2 regions of the Apibacter sp. B3706 genome follow, and region 2 is predicted to be linked to the other one. Evidence: riboswitches for the same ligand, from Rfam matches in the RefSeq annotation. Region 2 holds a riboswitch; the other holds the start of a gene.

Region 1 (16,305 bases), 920 kb from region 2:
TTTAGGAGGAGGTACTCCTATTTATCATCGTAACATGGATAAAATTAAAGAAAAAAGCTTCTCGTTCTATTTAAAAATGAATGCTTCGGAATTAGCAAAAAGGTTAAGTAATGAAAAAGAACACCGCCCTCTTATTGCGCATTTAGAAGAAAAATCTTTACCGGAATTTATTGCCAAGCATTTATTTGAACGTTCAACATTTTATGAGTCGGCTGCTTATAAGATAGCGGTTAACCAAAAAACTCCGGAAGAAATAAGCAATGAAATTATAGCCGTTCTAAAAAATACTAATTAAACATTTAGTGTATTTATTCATCTTCCCATTCCAGAGTATAATCGTCTAATTCTCTCCTATCCTTTTTGGTGGGCCTGCCTAATCCTTTTTGCCTGTAATAGTTTTGCGTTTGTGTTCTTGATTTCATCATTTCAATCTGCTCAGGATCTGTCAGGTCTTTTATATATAAAGGAACCAATTTTGCCCCTACCCGATTGGGAGGAATTTGTATAACTTGGATCGTATAGTCAATCTGATTTTTTCTAATTTTATACGTTTCACCAACTAATATTTCTTTTGAAGGCTTCAAGGGAGCATCATCTAAAAATACACGGTTTTTCTTGCATTCTTCGGTAGCAATTGCCCGCGTTTTATAAAAACGCACACACCATAAAAATTTATCTATTCTCATTGATTGAAAAAATTGGTCTTTAAAATTAAATTTAATCGTAAATTAGCAACTAAATTAACATATTTTATTTACATGATTAAAAAATCCCTTTTAGCCGCCTGTATATTTTCACTTTTATTTTTTGTTTCGTGTGGTAGCGATGATAATAACGCCTCAACCTTATCCGTTGATGAGCAAAATACAGCAGATGATATGGCTATTGTTAATTTTTTAAATAACTATTATTTCGATGATCTTGGGAAAGTAACCAAATTTTCTGATACGGTTACTCCAACTGATAAAGAGCCTTTGAGCAAAAATGCAATAAAATCTCCTTTAGGGTACTGGGTAGTTAAAAATCCGAAGGCAGATCAGGGTATAAACACCTCCAATATAGCTGACGGTAAAAGCAATATACTTATTCATTATTCATTAAAATATTTTGTTGCAACTGAAGGAGGTAATGGATATTCAACCTTGAATACTTCATCAAGCACAATTGATAATTCAGGGGTTGCACAAGAAGACCCTTTCTTTTATAAAAAGCCCAAAAACGATACAATTCAAAGTGAAAACTATTATGTAATTAAAGGTATTGTTGACGGTTTAAAGAATTTCAAGCCAACTAATAAATCTAAAAATGACCTTTACCACGTATTACAAGGTTTAATTATCGTGCCTTCTCGATTGGCATACGGTAGAGAATCCAATTATATAAACAGTAAAGATGCTACATTCATTTTAAATTTTGAATTGTATAAAGTTTGCCCTCAAGATCAAACGTGTAATTAAATTTATATATTTTATATATTGTTTGAATCTATCGTTCAGACAATCATATAACCCATTGCTATCAACAATTATGCTCTGTTAATTATTGATGGAAGCTAAATTTAAGTTATTTTTTTTATACATCAAATAGATTTGCTGAGCAGAATCAGTAAAATGTTCTTCTATATAATGCGGAAGGACATTGAAATCAATGACGTTTAATACGGTGCAAATCCAGATCATGAGTCTTATTACGATCATCCCTAACGTCGATATATGTTATATATTAATCAAAATTATAGGCAATAGTTATAAACAGAATATTCTTGTCGGAATTCTGATTTTACAAATAAAATCTGAAAGTTGCTCGATCGTCTCAGCAATATTAGAAGTCAAAAAATATTTTTATACCTAAGAATTTAGATAATCTAATTTAATAAATTTTAGGATTATAGTTTTCGGGAAATTTAGCCATTTCCGGTTTATAAAAGTCTTCTATTTGATCAAATATCTCTTCAATCGTTTGATCGCCAATATAAATTAATTTGGAAACACCGGTTACTTTATTTTTATAATCGGCATAGGCTAGAGCTATAGGAACATTCGCTTGCTTAGCTATATAGTAAAAACCTTTTTTCCATTGTAAGGCACGGGAGCGAGTGGCTTCCGGAGTATTTATTAAAGCCATCGAATCGGAATTTTTAATTAGTTTCGATGAATATTGAACCAAATTATTCCATTGACTTCGATCGACTCCTAAACATCCGAGTGCTTTGAAAAAGAATCCATACCAAGGTTTGGTATAAGCGTCTTTAATCATTACTTTATAAGGAATTTTTAAACACCAAAAACTGGCTAAACAATAATATAAATCCCAATTAGAGGTATGGGGAGCACAAATTAATACGCATTTTCTTAATTCATTAACAGATACTTCATTTTTAAATCTCCATCCCATAACGAACAGCATTAACCTTCCTAGTAATTTTTTCATAATTTGATTACTTATTAAAAATAATTAAAAAGTTCAGTTAATTTACATTAACTGAACTTTTCACATGTATATAATTTTCTAATTAACTTAACATTGACATTATGTAATCCATAATAACTAACACCATCTTAAAAAGAATTTGTACCATGATCTATTTATTTTTTTCTGAATTAATTAAAACACTAAACTAAAAAAGTTATATTCAGGTGCTCTACATACTGTTATAAAAACCTGAGCTTTAATTATCAGAATCTCTACTATATATGAACGCCCTAAATTTTTTGCTAAATTAAAAATTTTCTTTGAATTTAACTCAAATTAATTATAAATATCTTAATAGAATTTTATTTATATTTTTAATTACTCCTATACATTTTTCGTTGCGGATACCTATAAGTTTACGTAAGACTCACTTTCTAAAATTTTTTATCTTAAAAAAAGCTGATATACACGGTTTAATTAAAAATATTTTACTTTTGTATTTATATATCTTACTTATGACTCCCTTGGTATCGGTTATTATGGCTGCATACAATGCAGAAAAACATATATCTGCATCAATTGAATCGGTAATCAATCAAACATATGCTAATTTTGAATTGCTGGTTATTAATGATGGCTCATCCGATAGAACTCAATCAATTGTAGAACAATTTTGTAAAAGAGATTCCCGAATCAAGCTTATTAACAATGATAAAAACTTATTTGTTATAAAATCTCGTAATATCGGAATTGAAAATGCTAAAGGTAAATATTTGGCCATATTAGATGCTGATGATCTTGCATTACCCAATCGATTGGAAAAACAAGTTGAATTTCTGGAGAATAATCCGAATGTATTTTTAATAGGAAGCAGTGCTCATATAATTGATGAAAACAATACTATTTGTAATAATTTTATAGCTTTAACCGATTATCATGAATTAAAAAGAAATATCCTCAAAAACAATTTATTCTATCATTCTTCTATACTATTTAGAAACGAAAAAGTTTTTTATCGAGAAAAAATGATTTATTCGGAAGACTATGATCTCATCTTACGGTTATTTTCAGAAGGTAAAAAAATTGTAAATCTACCTGATATCTTAATATCATACAGACAAACCAACCATTCACTTTCAAAAACCAAAAACAGACTAGTGCAATGGTTGTTTATCAATAAAGCCCGTGAATTTTATAAAGAAAGGCTCAGTATTGGTAAAGACAGTTATGATGCGTTTAATCCACAATCATTTATTAATATAGAAGATATTCATTGCCCAATTAATAAAAAAGATTTGTTATATGCCATGAAAATTTGTTTTTACAGAAAAGATGCAAACCAATTAAAATTTTTAGTAAAAAAATATCGTAAGTATTATCCTATATCTTTAGATTATTTACTTTATTCTTTATCTTCCCTAAATAAAAATACTTTTAATCTCATTTGTAAAATTTATTCCAAACTTTAAACTATGGATATTTTAATTAAATCTTTTAACCGCCCCTTTTATTTGGACAGATGCTTAGCCAGTATCCAAAAATATGTAGTGGGTACTTATTCAGTTAAAGTATTAGATGATGGAACTCCTGAAAAATATCTAAATAAAATTAAATTAAAATACCCGTCCATTAAAATTATAAAATCTGAAAATTATATAGAAAAGGAAGAAGCAATTAAAGATAATTTAAAGTCAGGAAAAGATATTAATGGCTTTAAAATTCCTACTCAACTTTGGGTCAATTCAGTAAAAGAAGCTTCAGATTATTTCATTATAACGGAAGATGATGTTTGGTTTACGAGAAAAATTAATGTGAATGAAATCAATGAAGTAATGGAAAAAGAAAATATATCCTTACTCAAATTAGGTTGGTCGGGAAATAAAAATTTTGTTGATCAGTTTAAACATGATAAAATCAATTCCGATATAATTTCCATTTATCCGGATCTTTTTACTGCTCCTCCTTTCATTCTGAAATGTTTTTTTTATAATAAATATAAGTTTTTTAGTATTTTATATAAATTGGGTTTGGTATCTAACACTACTAAAACTAAATATTGGATATTAATTTCAATACTTATGGGTGTTCATAAAAAAGAATTTTGGCTTAAAACTTGGGAAAATATTAATGGAAAAGTTGATGAAAAAAAACAATTATACAATGCTACCCTGTATTTTAGAAAGCATAAACACAAAAACATGATCGCTCAATTAAATCATGAAGTTATGAAAACTACGTTTAATTCTTCTGCTACCAATTCCTATCATAATTATGGATTTGATTTTGATGTTAATCAACTTAATTATTTAATTAATGAAAAATGGTATAATGATGCATTTGATCCCATGCAAAATTTTCCTAAGGATTTCTCAGAAGATTACATCCTATCATTTTTGAAAATTGAAAATAACCAAAAAATAAAACCGGAAGAATGGAAAAAATGGTCAGAAAAATTTAAAAATCAATATAGGATTCAGGGGTGTGTTGTTGATGATTAAAAATATCATTTATTAAATTAATCAAATCAAAGAGCAAAAAAAATAAGCAGTGATTTACTGCTTACTTTTTTTAATATCATAAATTAATCTAAGAAGTCATTACTCCTCTTCATCATCTTCGTATTTTTCGATTTCAGCATCGCAAAAATCGAATGCTTGTTGAATCAATGAATTTACTTCATTAGCAACCTCTTCCTCTTCTCCTTCCAAATCATCAAACCATTCAACCTCCTCTTCTTCTACATTTAATATAAATCTAGGATACTCTGTATGCACAACAAATAAATCTTCAGGAAAATCTGAATTGTCTGCCATTAAAAACTTAGGTAATTTCATATTGTCTTTATTTAAATTTTTATTCGTCTAATAATTCTTTTAACTTAATTAATTCTGCCTTCACTAACTCTAAACGAGCAATGATTTCAACTTTTTTGGATAAATTTTTTTGTGATTGTAAAACAACTTTTGCTCCTTCTAAGGTATATCCTTTTTCTTTTACTAAATGAAAAATTATTTTAAAATTTTCAATATCTTTTGGGGTAAAAAAACGGTCACCTTTTTTATTCTTTTTGGGTGAAATACTATCAAATTCTTTTTCCCAAAACCTTATAAGTGAAGTATTAACATTAAAAGCCTGTGCTACTTCGCCTATAGAATAATATAATTTTTCAGGAAGTTGTACGTTCATTATTCAAATCTAATGATTTTTTAATTCAACTTACTATTGTTCGTTTAAAAAATTAATCTTTTTTTAGAATTATTAGTACTACCCAAATAATCTATAAGGATGCCCTAAAAATATTTATTTATATTTGCCTAAATTTGGTGATTGTTATTTACCGATAAATACGCAATCTTAAAAGGGAATTCGGTGAAAATCCGAAACAGGCCCGCTGCTGTAATCTTCTAGTACGTTTTAAGAGATATACCACTGAGGAGTTGCTTTCTTGGGAAGGTTCTTAAAATGAAGTAAGTCAGAATACCTGCCAAATTTAACTATAGTTTTACAAGTTTACAAGCTTTCGTGGAACAAGGCTGAAACATTAAAAGCATTTCATATTCACTTTTCCTGTTTACTTTTCCGGAAACTAGTTTACTATATCTGTAATTTAAGATATTCGACTCCATGATGATGAACATCAATCATAAATATAGTGTATTTGCTTTTTTATTAAGCCTGATGAGTCCATTATCTTATTCCCAAGAAAAAAAAGACAGCATTACTGTAACAGAATTACAGGAAATACTGGCAACGGGAAAAAGAAATGATAAGGGAATAATTCCTTTCCAAGAATTGAAAGGAAAAGAATTAGAAAATCGAAACAGCTCTTCGGTAGCTGATGCCGTACGATTATTTTCAGGAATTCAACTTAAAGATTATGGAGGTGTAGGAGGAATGAAAACAGTTAACATTCGAGGAATGGGAAGCGAACACGTGGGGGTATTTTATGATGGAATAGCCATAGGAAATGCTCAAAATGGTATGGTTGACTTAGGAAAATTTTCCATGGATAATTTAGAATCAATATCAGTATACAACGGACAAAAAAGTCAAATTTTCCAACCCGCTAAAGATTTCGGCTCTGCGGGAAGTATCTATTTAACTACCAAACGTCCTGTTTTTACGGGTGAAAAAAAAACTAATATAGGTGCCACCTATCGTTCCGGATCGTTTCATTTAATTAACCCCTCCCTCCTATGGGAACAAAAATTATCCTCATTAATTTCATCTTCTCTTACTATGGAATATATTAATTCAGATGGAAAATATAAATTTCAACAAAAGAAAGGTAATTGGGATACGATCGCTGTAAGACAAAATGGTAACATAAGTGCTTTTCGAACAGAAGGAAATTTATTTGGTACCCTACCTAATGGTAAATGGAATCTGAAAGGATATTATTATGATTCAAGCAGAGGAATACCCGGTGCCGTTTTAAAAAATTCGTATAAAAGGTATCAGTTTGCTCAACAATGGGATCGTAATTTCTTTTTGCAGGGTTCTTTTGAAAAAATAATCAGCACAAAATACAGAATAGCATTAAACGCTAAATATGCTCATGATTTTACCCATTATAAAAATTTAGAAGTTTTTAATGACCCTATTTGGGGAAATAAATTTTCCAATCGTATTAATAATACTTATAAGCAAGATGAACTATATATTTCATCTTCACAACTGGTTACTTTATTTTCTTTCTGGGATATTTCTTTATCTGCAGATTACCAACATAATGGAATGAATGCCGATTTAAAAAATTTCTCTTCTCCTTCGAGAAATACAGAAATGATCGCTTTGGCTACTGCTTTTCATTGGGATAAAATTAAAATTCAAACAAGTGTTTTAGGTACATTTGTGCAAGAAATAACGAAACACATGAACAGTATGGGTACAGCTTCAGACAGAAATGAATTTACCCCAGCTGTTTTCTTAAATTACCAACCTTTACATTCTAAAGATATTAGCATTCATGGTTTTTACAAGAGAATTTTTAGAATGCCAACATTTAATGATTTATACTATACGGATTTTGGAAATTCAAACTTAAAACCTGAATATACTAATCAGTTTGATGCAGGTATTCGTATAAATAAAAACTTTACTTCCGGTAGTTGTACTCATTTTGATTTTACTATCGATGCCTATTATAATACGGTCAAAGATAAAATCATAGCTTATCCCAAAGGACAACAATTTCGTTGGACCATGTTAAATTTTGGTAAAGCACGCATAAAAGGATTAGATTTATCTTCTAAGACTTCAATATTAGTAAAAAACGTTTTAGTTTCAACCTTTATAACCTATACGTATGAAGATGCACAAAATTTATCTTCTCCTATTTTAAATTATAAAAATCAACTTCCTTATATACCTTGGCACAGTGGAACATTTACTTTAGAAGCTGCTTACAGAGATTGGAATCTAAATTATAGCTTTATGTATACGGGAGAACGGTACAATTCTCCTTCTAATAATCCTGAAAATCATGTAAAAGCTTGGTATACTCATGATATACAACTTTCAAGAGAATTATTTTTCACTCATATCAAATGCAAAGCATCTTTACAAATTAATAATATTTTTAATAAATATTACGACATAGTAGCCAATTATCCCATGCCGGGTAGAAACTATACGATCATCATTAAATTAAACATATGAAAAAACTAGAAACTATGGTAGCAAGGAAATTTTTAGTACCAATTTTAGTAATTATTACAGGGTTCATTGTTTCTTGTAGTAATGACGATTCATGGTCTGAAGATGATTCAAACATTATATCCCAACCGGATGCCAAAAAAGGGTTATATATTTTAAATGAAGGTAATTATCAACAAAACAACTCTTCTCTATCCTATTTTGATTATGATACAGCCGATTTTTTTAATAACTATTTTACTAAAATCAACCCTGATCAAGGTGGATTGGGCGATACAGGTAATGATTTAAAAATTTATAAAGATAAAATGTATGCCGTAATCAATGGTTCTAATTATGTTGAAATTATGGACGCTAAAACAGCCAAGCATATAGGAAAAATAACTATTCCAAATTGCAGATACATTACATTTAACGGCGACTATGCGTATGTGTCTTCATATGCCGGTTCTACTCCCAACGGACAAGGATATGTTGCCAAAGTTGATCTTGCTAACGGCACCATTGTAAATGAAGTTACTGTCGGACGCAATCCGGAAGAAATGACTATTGTAAATAATAAGCTTTATGTTGCTAATTCAGGAGGATATTATTCTCCGGATTATGACACAACGGTTTCTGTAATTGACATGAACAGTTTTACAAAAATTAATGATATAGAAGTCGGTAAAAACTTACATAGAATACGTAAAGATAAGAATAATCATATTTGGGTTACTTCAAGAGGCGATTATGCTAATTTAAAGCCTTTCGTTGCTGTTATTGATCCATCGACTGATCAAGTCATTAATAAACTGGATATAGCGGTTTCAGACTTCACTTTTTATAAAGAAAAACTTTATTTTTATGGATCGGAATATTCTTCAGGAAAAACTATAAATAATTATGGTATTATAAATATAGATACGCAAAAAGTGATAAGTTCCGAATTAATCAAAGAGGGTTCAAAGTCTGAAATTATGTCCCCATATGGGATAATTGTTGATCCTGAAAATGGCAGCTTTTATATTGGGGATGCTATGGATTTTGTTTCCAATGGAAAAATATATTATTTCTCAAAAAATGGCGACTTACAATGGTGGAAATCAACCGGCGTATCTCCAGGACATTTTGCTTTAGTAAGTAAATAAATTTTTTAAACTACTATAGCTTTAAAAAAAGTAAAAAGATTGTTTTTCAACAATCTTTTTACTTTTTGGTACTATATCTTAATATCCTACCTATTATATAGCATAAAAATATTGTCGGAAAACTGATGAAAAATGGGTAAATAAATAATACTATTGCTAAATGTTAAGATAAAATCTAAAAATTGGCAAGGCATCTGAAATTTAAAACAACTTATTATATTTCATAAATTTATCAAATATATCGGCGTTATTATAATACGATACTATTTTCATTTTTTAATTTCACAGTTTAATCAAAAATTGTAACTTTGGCAGCAAAACTTTACAAAAAATACTAAAAATATAATGAGCATCATCATCATTATTTTCGCAGCAGCCATTCTGAGTTTATATTCAGGTGTTTTCGGGCAAGGAAAATACTCTCAACCATTTGCAATTTTAGGATTACTTATCGCTTTGATCGTCTCTTTTTACGGAGATAGTCCTTTTTTCACACGATATGCCTCCATGTTTGCTTTTGATCAAACAGCTAAAATATTTACTCAAATATCTATTTTGACCACTTTGCTAATCGTATTCTTAGGAAAATATGCATTTCGTCTCATAGATCATCATCAGGCAGAGGTATATAGCTTAATGCTTTTTGCACTTTGTGGCGGTATAGTCCTTTTCTCCTACCAAAATTTAATTACTTTATTTCTAGGTATTGAAATTTTATCTATTCCTTTATATGTATTAGCAGGAAGCAATAAGAATGACTTACGTTCCAATGAAGCTTCCATTAAATATTTCCTATTAGGAGCATTTGCAACCGGATTTTTACTTTTCGGAATTGCATTAATATACGGTATAACCGGATCTTTTGATTTACAAACTATTCGTTTATACAGCATACAAGCGACTCACTACCCTACTATGTACATAACCGGTATAATTCTATTGTTAGTCGGGTTACTTTTTAAAATATCCATAGTTCCTTTTCATTTTTGGGCTCCGGACGTATACGAAGGATCACCTTCCCTGATCACCGCTTTTATGGCTTCTGTGGTAAAAATATCAGGTTTTGTTGCTTTATATAAATTGGTTGAAACAGCTTTTATCGGGCAACTAAACCAATGGCAATATATAATTTTCTATGCAGCAATTTTAACATTATTATCTGCCAATATTGTAGGTGTATTGCAAAAAAATGCTAAAAGAATGTTGGCATATTCCAGTATTTCGCATGCTGGTTATTTATTGCTAATTTATTTTAATACAGATGCTAATTCTATCTATACATTAGCATTCTATTTATTAGCTTATTCACTTTCAACTATAGGTGCTTTTATCAGCCTTATTTACATCGAAAGAATTTCAAATGGTATTACCGATATAAATGCTTTCAACGGATTGGCTAAGAAACAACCCATCTTAGCTTTGGTAACTACAATCTCTCTATTATCAATGGCAGGTATTCCGTTAACTTCCGGATTCATTGCTAAATTTACGTTGTTTTCACAAGCATTATATACTCAACCGATATTAGTCATTATAGCTATTATAGGATCTGCAATCAGTATTGGATACTATCTTAAGCTTATCATTGCCATGTATTTTAAACCGGGTTATAAAGAATTAAATGAAGCTAAAAAAGCTCCAATTATTTACAATGTTATAGCTGTTATATTGGTAATTTTAATAATCCTTTTGGGAGTTTATCCTGAACCTGTTTTTTCTTGTTTAGCTTTGGCTAATTAAGAAATAAACAGTTTTTAATGTTGAGCATTATAAGGTTAGATCAACAATATTATTTAAAAAAGATACGCATAATTATATCATACAAATAATTAAAGTCGCAATATAATTGCGACTTTATTATTTACTTTAATTTGCTAAAAACTAGTATTTTTATCTCTCCATTTGTAAATTACAAAGTGTTCTTTGTTTCAGATGATTTGGTTTAAAATTAAATCGTTAAAAAGATCCATTCCACTTTTTTAATTGATAGCTATTAAATCGCCGGTTCCTGTTGACTCAAACAATGGAAACTACCTAATCCCCAAATGATATCAGTGGAATCTATTCCTATTACATTTCTATTCGGAAAACATTTTTTTATGATATCCAACGCTCGTTTATCATTTTCACCATTAAAAATTGGTACAATCACTGATTTATTAGCTATGTAAAAATTTGCATAAGAAGCAGGTAAACGACATCCATCGTAATATACCGGTTCTGGCATAGGTAATTCTATAATTTGTAAAGGAGAACCATCGGAAAGTTTCATAGCTTTTAATTGTTTTAAATTTTGTTGTAATATGTGATAGTTTTCATCATTTTTATTATTTTCTACCACAGCAAGTACGGTATTTTCATTTATAAAACGTACGGTATCATCTATATGACCATCTGTATCATCGCCAACAATTCCCTCATCGATCCAAAGGACTTGATTTACTCCATAATAATTTTTCAGATATTCTTCGATTTGACTTTGATTTAAATGAGGATTTCTGTTTTTATTAAGTAGACATGACTTAGATGTTAGGACCGTTCCTCTACCGTTAAATTCAACGGAACCACCTTCCATCACTATGCCCGGATTAAAAACAGGTAATCTTTCTTCTTTGGCTATATGGAGAGGTATTTCATTATCCAAATCATAGGGAGGATATTTATCACCCCAGGCATTATAATTCCAATTTACAATGGCTTTTTTATGTTCTAATGAATGGGGATTAATTACAAACGCGGGACCATGGTCGCGACACCATGCATCATTAGTCGGATGAATATAAAAATTGATCATATCCAAATTAGCATTTGTTTTTTCTATATAATTCATGGCAAAGTCTTTCATCTCAACACTAACCACATTTATATTAACTTCTTCCCCATTAGATACTTCTGCAATAAATTGCGCATACGGAGCATAGATTTTTTCAATTTTACCCGGCCATGATAATTCTTTATGCGGCCAAGATAACCAAGTAGATTTATGAGGATAAAATTCAGCCGGAAAAAAGAATCCCAATTCTTTAGGAGTTTTATTTAAAAATTCTTGCGGAGTATATTTCATATAATCTTTGCTTGACATATTCAGTCTATGTTTTAAATTATTATTTATTTAATCCAAAATTACAGAAATAAAAAAAATTAATCTATTTTTGTAAAAATTTTTAATAATTTCTATTAAGTGATCACTTCCATAAATAAGCACAAAAAACAATTAGTTTTGTTTTTTCTAGCAGGAGCCTTAAGTGCCGTAATTGAAATTTTTTGTATGAAATTACTAAGCTTGCCTAATATGCTGCCTCATTTTTTTTCTTTTGAAAACAAGTCCAACGCCTACCCATTATCCAATCTTTTATCTACCGGAGCGGGTATTTTGAGCAATTATTTTTTTAGCATTCGCTATGTTTTTGAACGAGGTAAACATTCCAGAAGAAAGGAATTTGTATTATTTTTTAGCCTTTCTATAATTACTATGTTTATGAGCTGGGGAGCATTTGCGTTTTTTCATTTTTTCGTTAACAAACCCATTAATTTTTACTTTTATACTATAGGAGACATAGTATTTTGTAAAGCTGCCGCTATTTTCGCAGTATCTATAATCAATTATATCGCAAAAAAGAAAATAGTATTTTCTAATTAATAAAAATTTATAATCTTATAATCTAAATACAGTATAATATTTACTGTATTTAGGATTTTCATGCTTTGAGGTAAGTTTTAATACTACCTATATATATTGAAAAAAGATCGTATTTCGGATCTGATATATTTATTTTCTATTAACTATATCTATTGATTAAATTGTATTTCTAAGAAAAACCTTATCTTTTTGTATATCTAGAATTATGTTTCCTCCCATCATTAAGGCGCGTGTATCGAAAATATGTCCCCCGGGAAAACCAAATGCCATGGGAATATTGTATTTTTGAAACCGTAAAGCAATAATTTTATAGGCTTCTTGATCAAACGGTTCATCATAGAATTTATTTTCATCTTTTGAATCCATTTTCGTAAAAGCTCCTACCAGTAATCCTTTAATTTTATTAAGTACTCCCGCTCTTTTCAATGCGATCAGCATTCGATCAATATGATAATAATTCTCATACCAATCCTCCATAAATATAATTTTATCTTCCCAATGATCTAAGGATCTACTTCCTAACAGACTGTATAAAATCGATAGGTTGCCTCCCGTCAAAATTCCTTCAACTTTTCCTGTTTTATTAAAAGAAGTGCTTTCTATTTCATATTCAAGTTTTCTATTCTCTAAGGCATCAACAAGAGTTGTATAGGTTTCATCTGACTGTCCTTGCGGTAATGATTTACAAACGGTTGCATGTAAAGTAGGAATTCCTCTTCTATTAAAATGCTGATGAAAAACCGTATTATCCGAATATCCGATTAACCATTTAGGATTTTCTTTAAATTTATTCAATTTTAAAAAATCCACTAGTTGCACACCTCCGTAGCCGCCTCGAGCAAACCATATAGCCTTAGCATGAGGATGATCTAATGCCCATTGCAAATCTTCCAACCTTTCTTTTACTTTTCCCGAATAATTATATCCGAAGTAATAATGATTGAATGTATTTTTACCTATTTCATACTTCCAGCCTTGTTTTGTAATTATATCTATCGCCGGTTGAATGTCCTCTTTTTTAACTGCTCCTGCCGGTGCTACAATTAAAATAGTATCTCCTTTTTTAATAGGTTTCATAAAATTATGATATAGACTCATTACTATCCTGTTCTGTTGATTGATTTAATTTTCTTTTACTTTTTCCATCTAACAGGTATCTACAAAATGTATGCATTTTTAATTTTTTATGCTACATTGTGTCCGAAACCAATTAAGTAAAAGGATATAATCTTTTTCCGATAAATTCGCGTCTTTATGCATCCAAAGATAACTGTTGAGGGGCATGGTTTTATTTTCAATTACTCGGTATAGGGATGAATTAATATGTTCTTTCTGATAACGATTATATTTTCCATATTCTGAAAAATTAACGTATTCTTTTCCTTGATTTACATGTTCTTTAATAAACCAAGATATAGGAGCAATGGAAGAATACCATGGATAATTTACTTCATTGGAATGACAATCGTAGCAGGCTTTTTTTAAAATTTTTTGTATTTCCGGAGATGCATATGTTACCCGGTTATAGTCTATTTTTTTGTCAACCGATGGATTTTCTTTATCTATTTGAATTAATTGGAAAGACAAAAAAATGAAAATTCCATAAAGCAATATTTTCTTCATCAGTAATCAATTACCGTTTATAGTTTAAATATGGATACTGAATTTATAAAATCCAAACTTCATTAATATCCCATAAAGGTCTGACATCGATAACATTGGGATATAAATAGGTAGGTTCTGCCGGTTTGAAATTTTCCAGATCTGCCGAATCCCAAATTCCGTTATTATTCTGATCTACCAATATACGAATCAAATATTTTCCCGGTTTCATGTTTTGAAATATAAAAGTATCTTGCGATCCATAAATATTTTCCAACACTTCGTATTTTTCATTTACCAGTTGAAAGAAAAATTTTGAATCAGGCTTATTTTGTAATCTGATACTTAAATTTCCAAATTCATTCTGCTTTTTGGTTTTAATAACATATGACAACGTATCTTTATTAGTTTGATTTAAAAAATCTTTAAATGATTGATCTTTGATGGTTACCTTGTATTCCGTATCATAAGCTACAGGAAATTTAATAGCAATATTTTTAGCATTTAAAGAATCTATTTCCGCATTAAAATTTATGGGTTCATTATTTTTACTAACTTCTATTCTGTTTTTGTCAATCCGATTAATGTAATTGGATGCTTTTAACATAAAACTGGCAGTGGGAGAAACTTCTTTTTCGATGGGTGTAATTGACAACTCAGACTTTAAGGTATTATCATATAATAAATTAAGCGTATCTACTTTTTGAAGGTATTTTAAAAGTAATTTTATTCTAAATTTCTTTTCTGTTTTTTTGAATTCTGCATTGTTAAAATATACATATAAACTGTCTGCAAAGGGCTGATGTTCTATTTTATAAGAAGGAAAATCACGATCAACAGGAGTTATACTTAATTTATCGGGGTGTCCTTTAAATTTAACTTTTATTATGCCTTGACCCTCTTGTTCTGCTTTTAAAAATTTGTACGATTGCTTTACAGGAGACAATACTAATGAATAAGTTTCCGGATACAAAGGATTAATATCTTGTGCTGCAAATCCTACCATTTCTTTATCCGTGTCAGGAATTAAATTTGAATTTAGATCATTAAATGCCAATAATCTATACTTTCCTTCATGCAAATGTTTTAATTTGAAATTTCCTGCAGAATCTACTCTTGAAATGTAATAGGGTTTATTTTTTAAATTTACGGAATCTTTACCTGATTTATCTTTTTCAATCTTATACAAGGATACGATCGTCGGGTTTGCCAATTCTTTTTTTAAACTTTGCCTAACCGTACCATTAACTTGTAGACTATCAATTGTATTTCCCGTAGAAAATGTATAGGAAAAATTGTTTAATTTATTTCCTTCGTTATTATCTTGAATACTCGATCCAAAATTGATAGTATAGGTAGTATTCGAAAGTAACGGTTCATAAAAACGAACGGTTACATATTTCCTTGCCGTACCTACAGGAGAAATGGTAGGAGTGATTCCGGGGGGGGGTGAAATGATGACCTGCTGTGCTATATCTTTCAAAATCACATATTCATCAAAATTTAATACAATTTCCTTAGTATTAGGATTAACATTTGTAGCTAATGTATCCGGTTTAGAGCCTAAAAATTTAGGGGGTGTAATATCTTTAGGACCTCCGCTTGGACTCCCAACTCGTGCACATGAAATTATTAGGCTGCTTACTACAAGAATTTTAATTATTTTATACATATACAAAGTTTAGTATAGTGTTTACAAATATACTTATTGTGTCCCATTGTCAAGTATTTAATTCTTAATTTATCTTCATCGATGTAAATTTTTGTTTTATACTTGAAAATACCTGATTTTATTGACTCAATAAATCATGATAATCTGATGTATGACCGGGCACTAAAGTAAAGGGAGGAACCGGATATGAT
Region 2 (16,305 bases):
CACATACTGTCTTGGATATAATAAAGGATTGGTTATACCGTAAGAATAGACTGACAATTCAAAATCTTCTTCTTCTCTGTCTAAGTTATTTTCAATTGCTCTACTGCAATCTAAACAATCTTGCACAGAAACTCCTTCGTCTCCGTCTATGGTAACTTCTATTTTATTAGTTTGAGAAACTTTACAAGATATTAAAAACAAATCTGCTCTAGTTTGAAGAAATTCTTCTAATAATACATTTACTTTCTCTTCCAATGCCATAATAACACCCTCTAATAAACAACTAAATCTTAACAATAATTTACTATACTATTTTTTCTAAGAATAAAGTACAAAAAAAAGCCCTTGTAGATAGGCTTTTAATAATCTTTTAAATCCCAAAAACTTTACAAATGTAATACTTATTTTCTAAATAATAAAATTATACTCTCTATGTATAAGATAATTACAGTTTTATATTTTATAAGATTATTTAATAAACTCAGCCATATCGATTTTAACTGAAAATATATTAGAATATAATGCGACTGAAGAATTTCCGATATTAGTTAGTGCATAATCTACCGTTACTCCTTTATAACGAAACCCTATACCTGCATTGGGCTGAATTGTTAATTTTCTTGAATCGTCAAAACGGGTTTCATATTGCATATTATTTAAACCCGCTCGTACAAAAACCACATGATCATAATCTAATTCTATCCCTAAAGATGGGGACATACTTAACGCTTCTGATGAAAGCCAATCATTATTTTTATCAAATTCAAAATTTAAATCTAACTCAGCCAACAGCCCGAATTTATCATTTAAATCGAATTTTTTGGCTGCGCCTAATTTTAATTTAGGCATGGTTAACTCTATTTTATCTTTAGGCGCTTCATTAAGTGTTTCTCCGTCTAATTCTAATTTATTTAATTTTTTTTCATTTACGGACCAAGCATTAAAAGTGGTTGTTATATCTCTAGCCATAATTCCAAAATAAAATTGGTCTTGGGTTCGATATTGTAATCCCGCGTCTAATCCAAAACCGAATGCATTGGCAAATTTACCGATATGCCTATATACTATTTTTGCATTTGCTCCTATTGAAAGATTAGGGTCATTGAATAAATTACCGGCATAGGAGGCCATAAAAGCATAATCTGCCGTTGAAAATCGACTTATTTTATTGTAATCTATATTCCCTTGATTATCGATCAATTGAGTAGTATTCATAATATCATCAACCGCAAATCGGTAGAGTGAAAAACCAAACGTTCCTTCCGTTCCACTGTTTAAAGGAATTGCTGCCGCAGCATATTCATATTTGGCGATGGATTGAAAATATTCTGCATGCATCAAAGCTCCTTGCCAAGCATCTCTGACTTCCGTCAACCCTGCCGGATTCCAATATCCTGCATTTACATCCGATACACTAGCTATCACTGAATTTCCCATCCCAAATGCACGAGCATCTGCTCCTATATTTAGAAATTCATTTGAATACTTTCTAAATGCTTGCGCATGAAGATTTATATTAAAATGAACAGCCCAAATGATGAAGCTTAAAGTAATTTTTTTTAAAATTTTCCCTTTCAACAAATAGTATTTTTTTGTATAAACAAACTATCGTATAAACGTTGAAAACCGTTATTTATTACTTGCGCTGCCTCGGATTTTTAAAAATAATTATTACTTTTATAACTTAATTTGCTTTGTATTTAACAATACATTATTCATAAATACCTGAGAAAATGAAATATCTTCCTAATACACTAACTCTTGCTAATTTACTTTGTGGTAGCATTGCGTGTATTTTAACTATAATAAAAGCTCCCATTGAATATATTTTAATCCTGCTTTTATGTTCTTTGATTTTTGATTTTTTCGATGGTTTTGCCGCCCGTCTTGCAAAGGTTTCCGGACCTTTTGGTAAGGAACTTGATAGTTTGGCAGATATTGTAACGTTTGGCGTATTGCCCGGCTTATTTATGTTTACCATGTTGGGAGGAGATGATTTTTATTCTCGTATAAGTACGTTTTCAAACGGATTTATACATAATAAATACATCGTTTTATTTCCATTTTTTGGATTGTTGATTACTTTATTTTCCGCTCTGCGTCTTGCTAAATTTAATTTAGATGAGGAACAAAGTTATTATTTTAAAGGATTGCCTACTCCTGCAAATACTATCTTGATATTTTCATTATACTATTTACATCAAAATCATACGTATTTATTATTGGATAATTCTTGGTTTCTATTATTCATTACTGCCTTATCAAGTTATTTACTGGTTGCCAATATTCCCTTATTGGCTTTTAAATTTAAAAACTTAACCTGGAAAGATAATTCTCTTGTATACTCTTTCCTTATAATTTGCATAGTATTATTAATTTTCCTTAAAATATCAGCTATACCAATACTTATATTAATTTACTTAATTTTATCAATTATATTTCGAAAAAAAATTATTTCAAATGGAACTAAAACTACATAAATCAATCTGCTTTTTCGATCTTGAAACTACCGGAATAAATATCAGCAAAGACCGGATAGTTGAAATTAGTATATTTAAAGTAAACCCTGACCAATCAAAAGAGAGTAAAACTTGGAGAGTTAATCCTGAAATTCCAATTCCAAAAGAATCGTCTTTAATTCATGGAATTTATGATAAAGATATTGTCGATGCTCCTACTTTTAAAGAAATTGCTCCTCAGGTTCTCGAAATGATTAAAGATTCTGATCTTTCAGGATATAATTCCAACCGATTCGATATCCCATTACTTGCGGAAGAACTTTTGCGAAACGGGTTTGAATTTGACATAAAAAAACACCGCCCGATTGATGTTCAAGTAATCTTTCATAAAATGGAGCCCAGGAATCTTTCCGCAGCTTATAAATTTTATTGCGATAAGAATTTAGAAAATGCTCATTCTGCTTCTGCAGATACTTATGCTACGTATGAAATATTAAAGGCTCAACTTGAAAAATATGAGGATATTCAAAACGATGTGAAATTCCTTCATGAGTTTACCATGCAAAATAAAAATGCTGATTTGGCAGGATTTGTTGGAATAGATAAGGATGAAGACGAGGTTTTCAATTTTGGAAAATATAAAGGTAAAAAATTGAAAAATGTGTTTTTAAGTGATTTAGGATATTATTCCTGGTTAATGAATGCTGATTTTCCTTTATATTCGAAAAAAATTTTTACAAGAGCAAAATTAAAAAGTGTTTTATGAAATTTATCTGTGTAGGAAGAAATTATAGCAATCACGCGAAAGAATTAAACAATGAAATACCTAAAGATCCGGTTTTATTTATTAAACCGGATACCGCTTTAGCCAGACCCGGTGATGATTGGTATATTCCAGAATTCACTGAAAACCTTCAGCATGAAGTAGAGGTTCTTATAAAAATTTCTAAAGTTGGGAAATACATTCAACCGGAATTTGCCGGAAATTATTACTCTGAAATTGGACTTGGCATTGATTTTACTGCTAGAGATTTACAAGATCGATTAAAAGAAAAAGGGCTTCCCTGGGAAAAATCCAAGGCTTTCGATCGATCTGCTTTAATTGGAAATTTTGTAAGTAAAGAGAAGTTTAATTTAGATAATTTGAATTTTTCTTTAGTGAAAAACGGCAATATTCAGCAAAAAGGAAATACTTCAGAAATGATTTTTTCATTTGATTACCTCATCTCATATATTTCTCAATATTTCACTTTAAAAATGGGCGATATTATTTTTACCGGAACGCCATCGGGAGTTTCAAAGCTTAATGAAAATGATTTTTTGGAAGGTTTTATTGAAAATGAGAAGTTTTTTGAGATTAAAATCAGGTAATAGTTTTAATCATTAACCTTCAATTTATAATCTTGACTTTTTGGTACAATAAAAAATTTATTCGGAGACCACTGTGCAATGAAAATTTTAGATACATCATCATATCCTTGTTTTCGTAATTCATTTTTTAGCCAATCTTCTGTTTTATCAATTCCTTCTAAATAGACATGGTTAATTTTGCCATCAATAACCAGTAAGACTGCGTATTTATCATAATCATCTGTAAATGCGGTAATGGAACCGTCTTGTTCCATTTGAGCAAAATATACTTTAGATATATCGTATATACCATTATTTTTTAGTACACTGGCATAAGTCATTATATCAATCTTTGCTTTTTTAAATCCTTCTATATTAAATTTTCCTTTTAATACTAAAGGTATAATAGGACCTTCTACTAACCCTCTTAAACGACTATATTTTTTTGTGAGAAATGCTATTAAATATACAATGAATGTCCAAATAAACAACACTAAGGCAAATTCCATAATAGAAATATTCGGATTATATATAATTCCACCTACCAAGCCCCCTAAGACTATATTCTGAATTAGATCAATTCCGGAAACTTGGTTTAAAATGGTTCTTCCTACTAATTTAATGTAAATTAAAACGGCGATAAATGCTACTACTAATTTTATCGATATAAATATGTTATCATATATATTGAAGCTTCCGAAAACTGCATTTTTTAAATCCATGATATTCTATATTTGTAATTTAGTGTTATATACAAAAATATAAATTAATTTAATACATTAATGTATAATTATCAAAATGTTTCTTATTTTATTTTAAAGAAATATATACATATAATATTATAATAAAATGAAAATAAGCTGAAAGCTTAATGCTTTCAGCTTATTCCTAACACATAAAATGTATAATCAACTTTTGTTTCTTATCCTATTTTAGCTATTTAAAATTAAAATATTACTTAGACAATTATGATTTTCTTTTAATAAATCAATTTTAAGTTTTAATTTATCGAACTCTAATATCTATTAAATTTTCAAAACATTCTAACCCTTTGTTTAAAAAACTTTTGAGAAGTTACGATCATATTTAAAACATTTATACGTATTATACCGACCGATACTAAAAAGATCGTTTAGTATTGTTCTCGCATTTCTGTTGCTGCTCCTACCATTTCGATTAATGCTTTTTCTGTTTCTTCCCATCCTCTTGTCTTTAGTCCGCAATCCGGGTTAATCCACAATTGCTCTACCGGTATACTTTTAATTGCTTTTTTCAATAAGGAAACCATTTCATTTTTGGACGGTATTCTCGGAGAGTGTATATCATAAACACCCGGACCAATATCGTTAGGGTATTTAAATTCTGAAAAAATGTTTAACAACTTCATATCTGACTTAGAGCATTCTATGGTAATTACATCCGCATCCATATCTGCTATGTTTTGAATGATATCATTAAATTCAGAATAACACATATGAGTATGAATTTGTGTTTGATCTTTTACCCCACAGGATGCAATTCTAAATGCTTTTATAGCCCACTCTAAATAGGTTTGCCAATCTTTTTTTCGTAACGGCAGCCCTTCTCTTATGGCCGGTTCATCTATTTGAATAATTCGTATTCCCGCTTTTTCCAAGTCTACTACTTCTTCTCTAATGGCTAATGCAATTTGGAAACAGGTATCTTTTCTCGGTTGATCGTCTCGTACAAAACTCCATTGCAATATAGTTACCGGTCCGGTCAACATACCTTTTACATTTTTATTTGTTAACGATTGTGCATAGGAAGACCATTTCACAGTCATAGGATTAGGCCTGAATATATCGCCATAAATGATGGGTGGTTTCACACAACGGCTTCCATAACTTTGTACCCATCCGTTTTTGGAAAATGCAACTCCTTCTAATTGTTCTCCAAAATATTCCACCATGTCGTTTCGTTCAAACTCCCCGTGAACCAATACATCTATACCTATTTTTTCTTGGAATCGTATTGTTTTTTCAATTTCCTTTTTAATCAGCTCTTCATATTCTAAAGGTGTTATCAATCCTTTTTTTAGTTTAGATCTCCAACTTCTGACTTCGGATGTTTGAGGAAATGAGCCGATCGTAGTTGTTGCAAATAAAGGCAACTGCAAGGCTTCAGATTGTTTTTTCTTTCGTTCTGAAAATACGGAATTTCTTTTATCTTCTACTTTTTCAATATTCCTTATTTTTTCTTTTACTTTTTCGTTATGTATTAAAGCTGATGTTTTTCTGCTGGTTGCAGCCGCTATATTTTCCTGTAATTTTTTTTGTAAATCCGGGGAATCTTCTTTAGACGCAAGCTTTTTTAAGGTTACTACTTCATCGATTTTCTGTTTTGCAAAAGCCAACCAATTTTTAATTTCCGATGAAAGGGCTTTTGTATCTGTTTCCAATTCCAAGTCAACCGGACTATGAAGAAGTGAACAAGAAGGAGCTATTAAAATTCGGTCTTTACCAATTTTGGAAACAGCTTTTTGAATAAGTTTCAAAGATTTTTCAAAATCATTTTTCCATATATTTCTTCCATCAACGATCCCTAAAGAAAGGATAAGTTTTTCCGGAATTTTATCTAAAACTTCATCTAATTGTTCCGGACAACGTACCAAATCTATATGTAATGCTTGTACGGGTAGATTAAAAGCAAGTGCTAAATTGTCTTTCAATCCGTCAAAATAGGTAGTTAGTATTTTATTTATATAAGGAAATTGTTTATGTATTTCTTTATAGGCATATTGGAAGGAGTCTTTCGCTTTTTCATCCAAATCCAAAGTTAAGAAAGGCTCATCAAACTGCACCCATTCAACACCTTCTGCCTTTAATTTATTTAGGATTTCTATATAGACAGGAAGAATATTTTTTAGTAAATCCAGCTTATTGAAGTTTTCCTCTTTTTCTTTTCCCAACAACAAATAAGATACAGGGCCTATTATAACCGGCTTTGTATGGATTCCCGCATTTTTAGCTTCTAAATATTCATCAATAATTTTTGTTGAAAACAAGGAAAATTTCTGATTACTTTCAAATTCAGGGACAATGTAATGATAATTGGTATCTAACCATTTGGTCATTTCCATGGCTTTTATATCAATGCCTTCTTTTTGATGTCCTCTGGCCATGGCAAAATATAAGTCTAATTCTGTATTTGATTTATCCAGTATTACCTTATTATATCTTTTAGGGATAGCTCCGACCATTAGTGACATATCAAGTACCTGATCGTAATAAGAAAAATCATTAGATGGGATCCAATCAATCCCTAATTTTTGTTGAGTTACCCAGTTTTGGTGCCGGATATCTTTACTTGTTATCATCAGTTCTTCGACTGACGCTTTACCTGCCCAATATTTTTCACAGGCTTTTTTAAGTTCTCTGTCACTACCAATACGCGGATAGCCAAGATTGTGTGTTTGCATTTTTATAACTTTTTAAACGATTATATTATAAAAAGCTCTTATTGCTAAACTTCACAATGCTCTCTTTCTTTGTTAAATAAAATCAAATTTCAAAACAATTTTTGACATACAAGTAAACTAATTATTCTAATGATCTTAAAGTTTCTTGTAGTCAAATTATATTTTTTGTGATCTTGCTTTTACTCGCGAAAGCATTGTCAATTAAGAATAGGCAGGTCTCCTGGCTTATAACATTTTATCTACCTTCTCACCGTTTAAATCGGCAATGGTTTTTATTGATAAAATTTTTTTTAGGTTACTTACAGTTGCGCGTCAGCTCATGATTCACACATGATTCCCTATTAAGTCGTTTTTACACAGCACCTTATTCTTGTTGATAAAGAAATTAAGTAAAGAACTTATATATACAAAGATAAAAAACCTTTGCTTTTATTTCTTTATTAAAATAAATAAAAATTAAAACTTGGTTTTTGTTTTTATTTTACTACTATTTTATGTTTTTATTAGTATAATTCTTTAAGTTGATCTTTAGAAAATCCTTTAAATTCAGATAAGTTTCCATTTTTAATTTTTAATACCCATTCAGGATCTGCAAGTAACGCTCTTCCTACTGCTATTAAATCAAATTCGCCTGCATCTAATCTTCTATTTAATTCGTTAAGAAAATTATCAGAAGCCTCAAAACTTTGTCCTTTGAATGCGCCTAAGAAATCTCCGGTGAGCCCCACAGATCCAACACTTATGGAAGGTTTGCCCGTTATTTTTTTTGCCCATCCTGCAAAATTTAAATCAGAATTTTCAAATTCGGGTTCCCAAAATCTTCGTTGTGAGCAATGAAAAATATCAACTCCGGCATCTGATAACGGTAGTAACCATTCTTCCATTTCTTCCGGTGTCTTTGCCAATTTAGCGGAATAATCTTGTTGTTTCCATTGTGATAAGCGTAAAATTATAGGAAAATCTTCTCCTACCGCATTTCGAACCGCTTTTACAACTTCAATGGCAAAACGACTCCTTTCGGCCAGGGTAGCTCCTCCCCATATATCATTTCTTTTATTGAGCTTATCCCAAAAAAATTGATCGATCAAATATCCGTGCGCTCCATGCAGTTCCAGGGCATCAAAACCAATTTTTTTGGTTTGGTAAGCTGCTTCTGCAAAAGCCTCAATTGTATTTTCAATATCATTTTCGCTCATTTCTTTTCCGGCTTTTGTTTCCGGATTTAATAGCCCGGATGGTCCCTCAAAAGGCTCTGATGGTTTCCAGTTTTTATGGGCCGGTATTATTCCCATATGCCAAAGTTGCGGAGCTATTTTACCACCTTTAGCATGAACTTCTTCAACCACCTTTTTCCAACCTTCTAAGGCTTGTTCTCCATAAAATACAGGTATATTGGGGTCATTGGAAGATGCCGCCCTGCGAACAACGGTTCCTTCTGTTATAATTAAGCCCACTTCGGCCTGTGCTCTTCTTTGATAATAATCAGCTATTTGTTTTCCGGGTATTCCATCATAAGCAAATGATCGGGTCATAGGCGCCATGACTATTCTGTTTTTTAATGACAGTTTTTTTGATGTAAACGGTTGAAATAATTTATGTACCATTTTAATTTATATCGTAGTTATTATTTAATTTCATATTCTAAACGAATGGTAATGCTTGCTGTTTTTTTCTTGGATGATACATTAAATGCTCCTCCCCAAGAGTAATCATCTTCAGATGAATTTTGAGCAGTTATTTGAAAAACCCCTTGATTGGCATTCTTTAATTTGCCTAATTTACAACCGGCGTTAATTGCTATTTCTTCTGCTCTTTTTTTTGCATCTTTGGTTGCATCTGAAATCATCTGTATTTTTAAATCAGATAATTTAGTATAGTAATATAAAGGCGATCGGGAATAGAGTTCTACTCCGTTATTAATCAATTCTGTAATTTGACGGGAAAGATCTTCTACTTTTTTCACATTTTTAGATTCTATGGTTATGGTTTGATTTAATTCATACCCTGTAAATATATTTTGATTTATTCCTTCTTTGTATCTACTATCATATTGTTTACTTATTTCTACTGAGGAAAAAACTATTTCTTTATCGGAAAATCCTTTGGAAATCAGATATTCTCTTACTTTTTTTCTATCTGCATCTAATTCGGCATAGGCTTGTTTTAAATCGAGATTTTTCTTTGAAAAATCGGCTTTCCATACTATTAAATCAGATTCAAAATCTTTTGTGCCTAATCCTTTTACTGTTATTGTATTGGATTGATTTCTTTTTTGGTAAGAATTACCTAAAAAATATGCAGCAAGAACGATTGAAATGGACGCTAGTAATGTTGATACTATTAGATAATTTTTCATACTCTCTTTTTTCCAAATATACAAAAAAAGCACCTCAAATAAAGGTGCTTTCATTTTTTATAAATAAAATTTATATTTTTTTACTATAATGTATTGATATTATTTAAATCTTCAAAAGCTTTTTCCAATCTTTTTGAGAATCCTTCTTCACATTTTCTCATCCAAACTCTTGGATCATAGAATTTCTTATTAGGTGCTTCATCTCCGGTTGGATTTCCTACTTGAGTTCTTAAATAATCAATATTTTTTTCTACATAATCTCTAGCCCCTTCGGTATAAGCAAATTGTAAATCTGTATCAATATTCATTTTAACTACTCCGTAGCTTATGGCTTCTCTTATATCTAACAAGGAAGAACCTGATCCTCCATGAAATACAAAATTAATCGGTTTTGAAGGTCCGCCCACTTGTTTTTGAACGTATTCTTGTGAGTTGTGAAGTATTTTAGGCTCTAATTTAACATTTCCCGGTTTATATACTCCATGTACATTACCAAATGCTGCTGCAATAGTAAAATTAGGACTTATTGCGCTTAATGCTTTATACGTTTTATAAACATCCTCAGGTTGTGTATATAATTTTGAGCTTTCTATATCTGAATTGTCAACTCCGTCTTCTTCTCCACCTGTTATCCCTATTTCAACTTCTAGGGTCATTCCTAATTTTGCCATTCTTTCAAAATATTTAGAAGAGATTGCTAAATTTTCATCTAAGGGCTCTTCTGAAAGATCTAGCATGTGTGAAGAGTATAGTGTTTTTCCTTCTTTTTTATGGAATTCTTCACAAGCATCTAATAAACCGTCAACCCAAGGTAATAATTTTTTTGCACAGTGATCTGTATGTAATATTACAGTTGCCCCATAGGCTTCTGCCAACGTATGGACATGTTTTGCTCCAGCTATAGCCCCTAAAACATCTGCTCTAAGGGAAGAGTTTTTATATCCTTTGCCTGCATTAAATTGAGATCCTCCGTTTGAAAATTGTATAATTAATGGAGCATTTACTCTAACAGCTGTTTCAAGAGCTGCATTTACATTGCTAGACCCTATAACGTTACATGCCGGTAAAGCAAACTGATTTTCTTTAGCATAATCGAATATTTCTTTTACTAGCGAACCGGTTGCTACTCCTGCTGGAAATTTTCTGCTCATGATTTTATAATTTTTTTTGTTATACTTTTTTTAAATTGTAAATGTAAAAACTATTTATATCTCAAAGAGTTATTTTATGTTGAAATTTCTCATGTTTTATTTTTTTTAACAAAAAGTTATAATTTTATTGAAATTATCGGTTTAATTTCTCATTATACATTTAACGTTTTATAAAAACTTTAGTACTTTTTTAGAATTTACCATATTTTTTTTAAAATATAAATTTTGGTTACTATTTCAACAGTTAGTACCTTTATTTACTTTACATAGAATTCAAAAAATTAATATTCTCAATTATCATACTAATCTTTCATTTTGAGAAATTAGATAAAAATATAAATGCCTCATATTTGAAAAATACAAGGCATTTCTTTTTCTTGATAAATTTTTTATTTTAATATAGCTGTTACTTTTTCATAATTAGGCTCATGAGTAGTTTCAGCTATTTGTTCTTCATAAATAATTTCTCCTGACTCATTAAGAACAAGTACTGCTCTGCTAAGTAATCCTTTTAACGAGCCATCAGCAAATTCTAAATTATATACCTTACCAAAATCTGAACGAAAGGCAGAAAGCGGGATAACATTATCTAAACCTTCTGCGGCACAAAAACGTTTTTGAGCAAAAGGAAGGTCTTTTGAAATACATAAAACCACAGTGTTTTTCATTTCAGATACTTTTTCATTAAATTCTCTGACAGACATAGCGCATGTGTCTGTATCCACACTTGGAAATATGTTTAAAACAACTCTTTTTCCTGTATAATCCGATAATTTTTTTTCTGATAAATCCGTATCCACTAATATAAAATCTGGAGCCTTACTTCCTATTGATGGTAGGTTTCCCAATGTATGGACTTCATTTCCTTTTAATGTTATTGTTGCCATTGTATTATTTTTATTTACGGTTAATTATTACTATGAAAGATTTACAAAGACTAATGTATGAAATAATATTAATTTTGATAATTTGTAAAATATTATATTATATAATTCTTTTATTAATAATTTCTATTTAAATGTTACTATTTATTTTGAAAAGAATTTTCTATTATTTTCATATAAAATAGTTTTCGATAACTATATTTTTAAAATACTTAATTAAATTTGGGTATTAAAACTTATGTGATATGCAACCCATTTTCAAATTCTGCCCAAATTGTAAAAGTGATCATTTAGAATATCCGCATGGATCAAAAATTGTATGTTTAGATTGTAATTTTGAATACTATCACAATACAGCCGGAGCAACCGCTGTGGTTATTCAGAAAAATGACGAAATATTATTTACTATTAGAAACAAAGAACCTAAAAAAGGCTTTTTAGATCTGGCAGGAGGATTTATTGAAGCCGAAGAAACCGCTGAACATGGAAGCTTTAGGGAATTACAAGAAGAATTAAATATATCGATTGATTTATCTAAATTAGAATATATATGTTCCCATCCTAATACTTATTTGTACAAAAACATCCTATACAATACCATTGATTTATTCTTTCTTTATAAAGATGAGAATTTATCTATCGGAGATTATGATCCGATTGAATTAAAAGGATATGTATGGAAAAAATTATCCGATATAGATCTTAATGAAATTGCTTTCGACAGTCACAAGAAAACGCTAACCCTCTTGAAAAATAATTTAAAGGGATCTTAAGTATACTTGTTTTTTTGTAATTTATGAAAGCGTATAGGTATTTTGATTATTAATTTTATATTAAATTTTAAACCACTATAATTTAAAAACAAGTCTAAAAAAGAAATGATTCTAATTAAATTAGAATCATTTCTTTATTTTTACTTTCAAATTTAATAAAAAACAATAATTATTTATAGAAAGTAAAAATCTCAAATTCTCATTTTTTTTGATATGTTTGAAGCCTAAACTTCCTGTTCTGCTAATTTAATAAATTATATTTTATATATAAAATTTAAAGCAAATAATTTAATAATAATCAATAAATTTTATTCTTTACTTGTAAATTTACTAATAGAAGAACACAAAACGTATTATCTTTTTTTCTTACTTTTCAGTACTCAAAATGTTTTAAAAAAATTTAGTTGCAACGCATTTTATTTGCTTACACTAGTTAATTATTGAAAATTATTTTTTTCATTTATTCCATGGAATCTACCAATTTTTATGAAAGGGTATATGAAATTGTACGAAAAATACCTTACGGTAAAGTAACCACTTACGGACATATTGCTGCTTATTTGGGAGTTAAAAGTTCCTCCCGAATGGTAGGTTATGCCATGAATTCTTCCCATTCAATATCAGACATTCCAGCTCACAGAGTTGTAAACCGAAACGGAATGTTAACCGGAAAGTTTCATTTTCCCACTCCAACACTTATGGAAGAACTTTTAGAAAATGAAGGAATCCCAATTAAAAACGATAAGATCATTAATTTTAAAGATTATTTATGGATACCTGAAAATGATTGATATTAAATTTTACAATGCAAAAATTTTATTTAAATTTGCAAATATTAGAAAAGCCTAACAATTGAGTAAGAAATCTCTTCAAGAAGTTCATGAAAGTATTAATACCGAAAATCCAAAAAGATGGAAAAGAATACTTTCTTTTTTCGGGCCGGCTTACCTAGTAGCCGTTGGATATCTTGATCCCGGAAACTGGGCAACTGACATTGCCGGGGGCAGCAAATTTGGATATGCTTTAATCTGGGTTCTATTAATGAGCAATATTATGGCATTATTGCTTCAAGCATTAAGTGCTCGTTTAGGTATTGTTCGCGGATTAGATTTAGCTCAAACTAACAGGGAGTATTATCCGAAATGGATGAACTATATTCTATATGGTTTTGCTGAAATAGCGATAGCTGCAACAGACTTAGCCGAAGTTTTAGGAATGGCCATTGGTTTACAGCTTCTTTTCGGACTTGATCTTATTTGGGGTGTTTGGTTGGCTGCGTTGGACACATTGCTGTTACTTGTTTTACAACGGTTTGGTATACGAAAAATGGAAGCGTTTATCATCGCTTTGGTGGCTATTATAGGAGGTTGTTTTCTTATTGAAATGTTTTTAGCTAAGCCTGATCTTATTGCAGTTTCTAAAGGATTTAAACCTACTCTTCCCAATACTGAGGCTTTATATATTGCAATTGGAATTATTGGGGCAACTGTTATGCCGCATAATTTGTATCTTCATTCCGCTTTGGTTCAAACCAGAAAAATTAAACGAGATTATGAATCCATAAAACGAGCCATTAAATATAATTTTTTTGACAGTCTCATCGCATTAAACATGGCTTTTTTTGTAAATGCTGCCATTTTAGTGCTTGCTGCTTCAACTTTTTATAGTGCCGGATTACATGATATAGAAGGATTACATGATGCATATAAAATGCTATCCAATTTATTAGGTCCTCTTTCTCCTGTTCTTTTTGCTATTGCTTTAATTGCTGCCGGTCAAAGCTCTACCGTAACCGGAACGCTTGCCGGTCAAATTGTTATGGAAGGGTACTTGCACTTTAGAATGAATCCTGCTTTACGAAGGTTATTAACACGTATTATAGCTATTATACCGGCTGTGATTGTAATAAGTCTACTGGGGGAAAGTTCCGTTGATGAAATGCTTATTTTTAGTCAAGTGCTTTTAAGTATGCAATTAGGTTTTGCCGTAATCCCTCTAATCCATTTTGTTAGTGATAAAGAAAAAATGGGAAAATTTGCTATTAAATTACCTTTAAAAATTATATCTTGGATTGTATGTACAATCATTATCCTGTTAAATATCAAGTTAATTTACGATGAAGAAATTAATGTTTACTACAATGAGGATATAATTTTAAGTGTAAAAATTATTTTGGGAATTATATCTTTAGGCTTATTATTATTCTTGATTTGTATTGTTTTATATCCTTGGATAAAAAAGTCCCAAAAAATAAATTTTGGTATTCACCAATTACCTTCTGAAAAGAGTATAGATAAATTGCATCCATTTAAAGTTATTGGCATAGCATTGGATTTTACTAAAGGCGATCAGCGGGTTTTGAATTACTTACCAATTTTCGCTGATATTAATTCACGTATCGTATTGTTTCATGTTACTGAAAGTGCTTCTGCGAACTATAACGGAAAATTAGCGAATGATTACGAAGTGAAGTTTGATCAAAATAAATTGGATGATTATAAAAATTTTCTACTTAAGGAAGGATATATGAATGTCGAGACTAAATTAGGATTTGGTAATCCTACTATTTCACTTCCTAAATTAATTAATGATACTAAAGTTGATGTCTTACTAATGGCAAAACATGAATATAAAGGAATCCCTGATTTTACGTTTGGTATAATGTCTAATCGATTAAGCAATAAAACAAACGTTCCTATTTTAGTAGTATAAATTTGAATTTAGATTATTTTTACTTCTATATTTAGCTTTATAATGATCATTTCAAACATCAAAATACATGGTTTTACAATTATTTAAATCAATTGTAAAATGAACTCTAACTTTTCATCCTACCTTATAAAATTTATACACGAGTTAATCTTTAATAAATTTACTATTCATGAGAATATTTTTTAATTTAATACTTATTTTTTTGGTGTTTTTCAGTATTGGTACAGAAACCTATAATTACGTCTACGGTGAAATACATCCATCGATCTTAAATGAAAAATCCAAATTCAATCGATTGATTTATTATTACAGCTATTTTACTGTTCAATCTAATATTGCGGTTGGTATTAGCTCTTTATTCTTGCTTTTCAAACCTGATTATTCTAAAAAATGGTTTCGCATTTTAAGAATAGACGGTATTATTTGTATAGTTATTACATGCATCGTTTATAATTTAATGCTCAGGCATGATCATAATGTAAAAGGTATTATGCGATTTACCAATGAAGCTTTGCATGTATTCATACCTTTTTTGGCTGTATTGTATTGGTTATTATACGGTCCTAGAAAATTATTAGATAAAAAAACTACTTTTTTTGCAATTATTCCTCCTTTAATTTATGTTATATATATTTTTATAAGAGGTCATTTCACCAATATGTATCCTTATCCATTTTTGGACGCCGATGAAATAGGCTTACTACAAGCTTTATTGAATACCGGGACTATTGTGTTGTTATTTTTATTTCTAGAATTTATCCTTATTTATATAGATAATTTATTGATAAAAAAGGATCAATCTTAAATTAAAGTTTTACATTTTAGAATTGTGGAAGGTACTTATTTAAAATAAAAAAGACTGCATAATGCAGTCTTTTTTATATATACTATTTTGAAATTATAATCGTATAAATCCGGTTATTTTAACTTCAGGATCAATTGATTTTACATAATCTTCAACTGAAGTTTTTTCACCCATAATATAATCTTGTTTTAACAAAGTGTTATCTTTAAAGAACTTGTTAAGTTTTCCTTTGGCTATATTTTCAAGCATAGCTTCCGGTTTTCCTTCTTGACGTAATTGATCTTTAGCAATTTCAAGTTCTTTTTCAATTACACTTGAATCCACCTGAGTTTCATCTAATGCAATAGGATTCATAGCTGCAACTTGCATAGAAATA

What was found. A riboswitch is a leader RNA that binds a small molecule or an ion and turns the genes downstream of it on or off. The one in region 2 is predicted to bind cobalamin.
Region 1: linked by a shared signal. The riboswitch ahead of G8C41_RS02450 (TonB-dependent receptor) and the one ahead of metE (5-methyltetrahydropteroyltriglutamate--homocysteine S-methyltransferase) in region 2 are both predicted to bind cobalamin.

What each region holds. Positions count from the first base shown of each region.
Region 1 covers NZ_CP049715.1:547,438-563,742, reverse strand. Annotated here, with positions in the region: gene G8C41_RS02495 (shikimate kinase) at 1-295, shown strand, start outside; gene G8C41_RS02490 (RNA-binding S4 domain-containing protein) at 309-686, opposite strand; gene G8C41_RS02485 (hypothetical protein) at 759-1,457, shown strand; gene G8C41_RS02480 (hypothetical protein) at 1,536-1,679, opposite strand; gene G8C41_RS02475 (1-acyl-sn-glycerol-3-phosphate acyltransferase) at 1,870-2,430, opposite strand; gene G8C41_RS02470 (glycosyltransferase family 2 protein) at 2,928-3,881, shown strand; gene G8C41_RS02465 (glycosyltransferase family 2 protein) at 3,885-4,910, shown strand; gene G8C41_RS02460 (hypothetical protein) at 5,010-5,246, opposite strand; gene G8C41_RS02455 (MerR family transcriptional regulator) at 5,266-5,598, opposite strand; cobalamin riboswitch at 5,717-5,916, shown strand; gene G8C41_RS02450 (TonB-dependent receptor) at 6,037-8,073, shown strand; gene G8C41_RS02445 (YncE family protein) at 8,070-9,200, shown strand; gene G8C41_RS02440 (NADH-quinone oxidoreductase subunit N) at 9,546-10,940, shown strand; gene G8C41_RS02435 (agmatine/peptidylarginine deiminase) at 11,194-12,282, opposite strand; gene G8C41_RS02430 (GtrA family protein) at 12,382-12,840, shown strand; gene G8C41_RS02425 (LD-carboxypeptidase) at 12,997-13,917, opposite strand; gene G8C41_RS02420 (heme-binding domain-containing protein) at 14,017-14,463, opposite strand; gene G8C41_RS02415 (Ig-like domain-containing protein) at 14,507-16,114, opposite strand.
Region 2 covers NZ_CP049715.1:1,923,851-1,940,155, forward strand. Annotated here, with positions in the region: gene rimP (ribosome assembly cofactor RimP) at 1-261, opposite strand, end outside; gene G8C41_RS08380 (PorV/PorQ family protein) at 469-1,578, opposite strand; gene G8C41_RS08385 (CDP-alcohol phosphatidyltransferase family protein) at 1,734-2,480, shown strand; gene G8C41_RS08390 (3'-5' exonuclease) at 2,461-3,225, shown strand; gene G8C41_RS08395 (fumarylacetoacetate hydrolase family protein) at 3,222-3,830, shown strand; gene G8C41_RS08400 (DUF421 domain-containing protein) at 3,836-4,531, opposite strand; gene metE (5-methyltetrahydropteroyltriglutamate--homocysteine S-methyltransferase) at 4,942-7,248, opposite strand; cobalamin riboswitch at 7,441-7,630, opposite strand; gene G8C41_RS08410 (NADH:flavin oxidoreductase) at 7,752-8,852, opposite strand; gene G8C41_RS08415 (SIMPL domain-containing protein) at 8,873-9,604, opposite strand; gene fbaA (class II fructose-bisphosphate aldolase) at 9,688-10,755, opposite strand; gene tpx (thiol peroxidase) at 11,145-11,642, opposite strand; gene G8C41_RS08430 (NUDIX hydrolase) at 11,885-12,412, shown strand; gene G8C41_RS08435 (MGMT family protein) at 12,880-13,203, shown strand; gene G8C41_RS08440 (Nramp family divalent metal transporter) at 13,265-15,124, shown strand; gene G8C41_RS08445 (Pr6Pr family membrane protein) at 15,294-15,929, shown strand; gene tsf (translation elongation factor Ts) at 16,023-16,305, opposite strand, start outside.